Linked DNA regions of Pelagicoccus sp. SDUM812003. Each later gene encodes a partner of the first gene's protein in a complex. Links are inferred from orthologs where the notes say so. Each region holds a gene or a part of one and is shown in the gene's direction. Other genes may lie near its edges. The genes, in order: uvrB and QEH54_RS21960.

Region 1 (3,256 bases):
AGCATCCTTCACCATTCCTCTCGGCGCCACCATCAACATGGACGGCACCGCGATCATGCAAGGGGTGGCCACGATTTTCATAGCGCAGATTTCCGGAGTGGATCTGACGATCGGCCAACTGCTGATGGTGATCGTGACGGCCACGTTGGCGTCCATTGGGACCGCGGGCGTGCCGGGCGTGGGCCTGGTCATGCTCACCATGGTCTTGAATCAAGTAGGGCTTCCGATCGAGAAGATCAGCTTGATCATTGGCATAGATCGCATCCTCGACATGATTCGTACAGCGGTCAACGTGACGGGCGACGCCGCCGTGACCTGCATCGTCGCGAAGGGAGAGGGGCAGCTGGACGAATCGATTTACAATTCGGATACTCAGGAAGAAGTGGCGAGGTCTTAGGCTTTCGCTGGCGAGGGATTTGCAATGGGACTATTCAAGCTCAACGCTGACTACGAACCGATGGGCGACCAGCCGGAGGCGATCGAGTCGATCGTGCGATCGATCGAGCAGGGAAATCGCTATCAGACGCTTCTCGGAGTCACAGGTTCGGGCAAAACCTTTTCCATGGCCAATATCATCGCTCGTCTCGACCGTCCGGCCCTCGTCATCTCGCACAACAAGACTTTGGCAGCCCAGCTGTATTCGGAATTCAAGCGCTTCTTTCCGGAAAACGCGGTAGAGTATTTCGTCAGCTACTACGACTACTACCAGCCCGAGGCGTACGTGCCTTCGACCGATACCTACATCGAGAAGGACTCCTCCATCAATGACGAGATCGATCGTCTAAGGATTTCAACTACGAGCAGCTTGATCAGCAGAAGGGATGTGATCGTAGTAGCCAGTGTCTCGTGCATCTATGGACTTGGTTCGCCGGAGGACTTTCAGGAGCTGATGATTCCCCTGAGAGTCGGCGAGCAGTACGGTCGCGACGCGTTGCTCAATGGATTGGTGGAGATCCTCTACGAACGAAACGACATCAGCCTGGAACGCGGTCGCTTTCGCGTGCGCGGCGATGTGGTGGACATCATGCCGGCCTATCTGGAAAAAGGGCTCAGAGTGGAGTTTTGGGGCGATGAGATCGAGCGACTCTCCGAGTTCGATCCGGTCAGCGGCAATGCCCTTCAGTCCTTGCAGCAATTCGATTTGTATCCAGCGAATCAATTCGTCACTACGCGGGAAAAAATGGAGCGGGCGGTCGGCTTCATCAAAGCGGAGCTGAAGGATAGGGTGAAGGCGTTCGAGTCGCAAGGCAAGCTGCTGGAAGCTCAGCGAATCAGCATGCGGACCAACTACGACCTGGAGATGCTGCAAGAAGTCGGATTCTGCAATGGCATCGAAAACTATTCCATGCATCTGTCGGGTCGAAAGCCCGGAGAGCGTCCGTTCTGCTTGATCGACTTCTTCCCCAAGGACCTTTTGCTGTTCGTCGACGAGAGTCATGTGACCATGCCCCAGATCGGGGCCATGTACGCTGGCGACCGTTCGCGTAAATCCACCTTGGTCGAGCACGGGTTTCGCCTCCCGTCAGCGTTGGAGAACCGTCCAATGAACTTCGAAGAGTTCGCCCAAGTGACGAACCAAACCGTTTTCGTCACGGCGACGCCGGCGAAGTTCGAGCAGGAAAAGAGCGCTTTGGTGGCCGAACAAGTGATACGACCAACCGGATTGCTTGACCCGGTAATCTCGATACGTCCCACCAAGGGACAAGTGGAGGACTTGATTTCGGAAATCAAGAAAGCCATTTCCGCGGGGGAACGCGTGCTGGTCACGACGTTGACCAAACGTCTCAGCGAGGACATCACGTCCTACTTGAGAGAGAAGGACATCAGCGTGGAATACCTGCATTCCGATATTGATGCTCTGGAGCGAGTGGAAATCCTACGTCGACTGCGTGCGGGGCGCTTCGACGTTCTGGTCGGCATCAATCTGCTCCGAGAGGGCTTGGACCTGCCCGAGGTGGCGTTGGTGGCGATTTTGGATGCGGATAAGGAAGGCTTTTTGCGCAGCGAGACCAGTCTGGTGCAGACCGCGGGCCGGGCGGCTCGCCACGAAAAAGGACGCGTTCTTTTCTATGCTGATGTCATTACGGATTCGATTCGTAGGACCTTGGAGATCACCGACTATCGCCGCGCAAAGCAGATCGAATACAACGAGTCGCATGGCATCGTGCCCAGAAGCGTGATACGGGGTGATCAGGCAAGTTTGCACGAGCTGATGGAAGATGAGGAATCGCCCATGCCTATGGTGTCCGAAGACGATGACGTACAGGCTGTGATCGACGAGTTGACCCGTGAGATGGATGACGCCGCGGCGAAGCTTGAATTCGAGAAGGCAGCGCTGCTGCGGGACCAGATCGACGCTCTCAAAAGCGGAGAGTTCAAGTCAGGCGGCTCCGGCTCGGGCAGGAAAAGCTATCGGGGCGGAAAATCGAAATCCAAGCGATCCCGCTAGAGCGAAGTCAGCGCCTCAGCGTGATTGCAGAGGAGGAGGAAAACGCGCCGGGTGCGTCCGCGCATCCCCGGTTCAGAGCTTGTGGAAGCAAGGGGAGTCGTGTCCTCAAATCGGCACGAAAGCGTTTAGCCTTCGCGATCAGCTCTGATGCAGACACAAAAAGGCGGAAGCTGAGAAGCTTCCGCCTTTGAAATATGACTTAGAACAAATTGGGTGATCGAGGGCTACTTGCTGCCGAGCTGGGCCAGGTGAACCTTGCGAACCTGCTCGAGATAGCGCCCGATGTGCTCCTGAGACTGGAGGACTTGAGCTCTTTCCAGCAAAGGAATCGCTTTGCCGAACTTCTCGCGAGCCACGAAGGAGCGCGCCCAGGAGATCAGAGCGCGGACTTCCCACTCGCGTACCTTGGTGGCGCGTTCGTAGTAGAGATCGGCGCGAGCGTATCCATCGATGTCCTGCTTGTTGGAGTAGTAGTCCGCGAGGAGCAGGAGAGCTTGGCCGTCCAGCGGATCGCGTTCGATGAGCTCTTCCAAGATCGGGATGACCTTTTCGCCTTGCTGGGTCGCAAGAGCGATCTGCGCTTCGAGACGGAGCAGAGAAAGCTTGTTTTCCGGAGTCAGCTTTGGCTCGAAGGACGAGCGAATGTCAGAAATGACTTGGGTAGCCTGATCGTAGGCGCCACGGGCGGTCATCACTTCGGCGATGTTCACGTGAACCTGAGGATCCTGGTTTGAATCCATGGCGATCGAGCGCTTGAAGTAGGTGAGCGCCAAATCGTTCAGGCCGCGAGACATGTAGATGTTGCCC
Region 2 (3,254 bases), on another replicon or contig:
TGGGGAGATCGTGCCGATCGTGGAAAAAATCACTCCCCGCATCGCCGCCATGGCCAAGGGCACCAATTCCCCTACTGCCGTTGGAGGGATGGTTTCCAAGATCGACGCCGCCATGCTGGCCACCGAATCCGGCTGCGCCACCTACATCGCGGACGGCTCCGAACAAAACGTGGTCCTTCGCATCCTCGATGGAGAACAGATAGGCACCTTGTTCAAACCGGCCGCCACTCCGATCGCCTCCAAGAAGCGCTGGCTCACCTACTTCCAGCGTCCAAACGGCTCCGTGGTCATCGACCAAGGCGCCTGCACCGCTCTAGCCGAGCGAGGACGCAGTTTGCTGGCCCCAGGCGTTTTGCGCGTGGAAGGCATATTCGAGAGCGGAGAAGTGATCGACATCATTTCCACCGATGGCACCATCATCGGTCGCGGCCAGACCGCCTTTTCCTCGGTGGAGATCGAAGAAATCATCAGCAAGCGCAGTCCCGACGTGGAAAAGCTTCATCCGGATCGCAATCGTCTGGAGATCATCCACCGCGACGAGATGGCGATCCTCTAGCTCGATTTCCGCCAACGGGCGGCTCCCTCGCCGTCTCGCTCTTGCTCAGTCCGCATCTCCCTGCAGATAAGGCTTCTTATCTCCCAATTGTTTCCTTTGACTTCACCGCGATGGATTTCGAACTGAACGCCGCCTTTCCACCGATGGAGCTCCCCGAGATCGATTTTCGCTCGGAGCTCAACGACGAGCAGTTCGAAGCGGTGACGGCGGAACCTGGACCGCTACTCATCCTGGCAGGAGCCGGATCCGGCAAGACCCGCACCCTAACCTACCGCGTCGCCTACCTGCTCTCAAAAGGCGTATCTCCAGGCGAAATCCTGCTGCTCACCTTCACCAACAAGGCGGCCAAGGAAATGCTCAGCCGAGTGGAGGAACTCACCGCGGTGGAGCCCCGTCGCTTTTGGGGCGGCACCTTCCACAGCATCGGACACCGCCTCTTGCGCATCCATGGCGAAGCGATCGATTTGCCAAAAAACTTCACCATTCTCGACGCTGGCGAGGCGGAAACGGTGCTCAAGCACGCGGTGGAGTCCGTGGACTCCGCATTCTTCAAGGACAAGACCCATCCGAAGCCCGGTCCGCTCTCCTCCATCATCAGCATGGCGCGAAACACCCGCGAGAGCATCGAGAGAACGGTGATCGACTACTTCCCTCAGCACCACGATTTCATCGATCAGATCGAAGGCTTCGCCCTCGCATACAAGAAGCTGAAGCTCACTCAAAACGTGGTCGACTACGACGATTTGCTCGTTTTCTGGCTCAAGCTTCTGGATACAGCCCCCGAGGTCGCTCAGTACTACCAGAAGCGCTTTCGCCACACTTTGGTCGATGAATATCAGGATACCAATGTGCTCCAAGCGGAGATCGTGGACAAGATGGCCACCAACCATCAGATCATGGCGGTGGGCGACGACGCGCAATGCATCTACTCCTGGCGTGGAGCGAACTTCCAAAACATCATCACGTTTCCGGATCGCCACCCCAACACCCGAATTCTACGCATCGAAACCAACTACCGAAGCACGCCGGAAATCCTCCGCATGGCCAACGCGGTCATCCAAAATCGTACCAGCCAAGGTTTCGACAAGGAGCTGCGCCCATTCAAGCCTTCGAGTCAAAAGCCCTATGTTATCCAGGCTATGGATACACGCGAGCAGGCTCAGTTCATCATTACTCGCATTCGAGGTTTGATCGACGAAGGCCGCGACCCGCGAGAAATCGCCATCCTCTACCGTTCGCATTTCGTAGCGCTCGATATGCAAATGGAGCTTTCCCGGGCCGGCATACCCTACCAGATCACCAGCGGCGTGCGCTTCTTCGAACAAGCCCACATCAAAGACCTCGTGGCTCATCTTAGATTGGTTTACAATCCAGCAGACGCCACCGCGTTTTTCCGCATCACTCAGCTTCTCCCAAAAGTTGGTGAGAAAACATCTCAGAAGCTCTACAACCTGGTGGCGGAAGCGGCGAAATCCCAGCAGCTCGATTTCATCGATATGCTCGCTCGACCGGAGATCCTGAAAAAAGTCCCTGCGGGAGCCCGCGCCGATTGGGAATCGCTAGCCATCACCCTTCGGGACATGAAGCAGATCGCTGACGGCGGTTCACCCGACGAGGTTGTGCAAATGGGGATAGACGGCTGGTACTCCTCGTATCTGCAGGGCGCATACTCCAACTACTTGAACCGCTTGGAGGATCTGAACTCCTTGGTCGGATTCGCGGCGCGTTTCGAAGAGATGCAGGATCTGATCGCCCAGATCACCCTTCTGAACTCCGAAACGTCCGGCCGCCTCGACGAGTCCGACGAATGCATCCGACTCACCACCGTGCACCAAGCCAAAGGGCTTGAGTACGACGTCGTGTTTCTCATAGGCATCGCCGACGGATTTTTCCCGACTCGCCGTTCAATCGACACCGGCGACACGGAAGAGGAACGTCGGCTATTCTATGTCGCCGTCACGCGAGCTCGGGACGAGCTCTACATAACGTATCCAAAGATGAATACCAAAGGCGGACCTAGCATGTTCCTAAATCCGAGCCGTTTTCTGCAGGAGCTCTCGACCGACCTTTTCGAACCGATTCGCATTCGTCGCAACTATGGCTGGTAGCCAATTCACGATCATGAAAGCGTTCATATCCCTCATTCTCTTCCTCGCCATGACCAGCTTCGCGCAGGCCGAGCTGACCATCATCTCCACTGAACATCGCGACGCTGACAGCTTCAAGCGGCTCTCCGAATACCTAACGGGGAAACGGAGCGATGGAAGATACTCTGTGCTGCGCACGCTGCCCGAATCCAGAGACGGTTTCTACATTTCGCTCAAGTCCGAGAGCAAAGAAACGCCCGCGTCCACCGACAAAGTCGTACTCAGCTTCGTTCGTCCCGGTACCCAAGAAATCGAGACACGAGTCTTCGAACAGGCCAAACTAAGCAAGAAGCGCATCCTGGTCGGACTGACCGGCGAGCAATGGTCGCAGGCCGACTCCTGGCCAGTGGCATGGAAGGTCGAATTTTTCGACGCCGACGAGACGCTTCTTGATAGCGTGACCAGCTTCCTCTGGTCCGAATAGCCGACGGGTATGAGCGTTACTTGGAGCGATTGGCTTCCGCTCGAGCACACCTCTCAGTTCACCCCCGCTTTGCTCGCCGAGACTTTGGACGGAGGGCAAGCCTTTCGCTGGAGCTTTCACGCCGACG

Evidence for each region.
Region 2: the proteins of uvrB (region 1) and QEH54_RS21960 are in contact, whole or in part, in a crystal structure (PDB 7EGT), measured with the Thermus thermophilus proteins. The link is inferred for Pelagicoccus sp. SDUM812003 from one-to-one orthologs. Residues at the interface, in WP_096411307.1 of Thermus thermophilus: Glu23, Leu25, Arg26, Asp27, Gly28, Glu29, Arg30, Phe31, Arg55, Glu326, Asp327, Phe328, Glu379, Ser382, Gln383, His398, Gly400, Arg401; in WP_096412145.1 of Thermus thermophilus: His654, Arg656, Phe657, Gln666, Asp668, Glu669, Lys680, Arg681, Leu682, Ser683, Lys685, Tyr686, Ala687.

The regions. Positions count from the first base shown.
Region 1 is NZ_JARXHY010000020.1:38,856-42,111, reverse strand. The notes cover bases 1-2,935. They hold uvrB (excinuclease ABC subunit UvrB), read left to right. Parts: upstream 1-421; coding sequence 422-2,449; downstream 2,450-2,935. Other genes in these bases: QEH54_RS20490 (tetratricopeptide repeat protein), read right to left, coding at 2,674-2,935; QEH54_RS20500 (dicarboxylate/amino acid:cation symporter), read left to right, coding at 1-397. Also shown: more of QEH54_RS20490, read right to left, coding at 2,936-3,256. UniProt on the Escherichia coli protein: The UvrABC repair system catalyzes the recognition and processing of DNA lesions. A damage recognition complex composed of 2 UvrA and 2 UvrB subunits scans DNA for abnormalities.
Region 2 is NZ_JARXHY010000030.1:2,324-5,577, forward strand. The notes cover bases 233-3,165. They hold QEH54_RS21960 (ATP-dependent helicase), read left to right. Parts: upstream 233-666; coding sequence 667-2,664; downstream 2,665-3,165. Other genes in these bases: proB (glutamate 5-kinase), read left to right, coding at 233-556; QEH54_RS21965 (hypothetical protein), read left to right, coding at 2,678-3,127; QEH54_RS21970 (DNA glycosylase), read left to right, coding at 3,137-3,165. Outside these bases: more of proB, read left to right, coding at 1-232; more of QEH54_RS21970, read left to right, coding at 3,166-3,254. UniProt on the Escherichia coli protein: A helicase with DNA-dependent ATPase activity. Unwinds DNA duplexes with 3'-5' polarity. Translocates on single-stranded DNA with 3'-5' polarity. Initiates unwinding more efficiently from a nicked substrate than double-stranded DNA.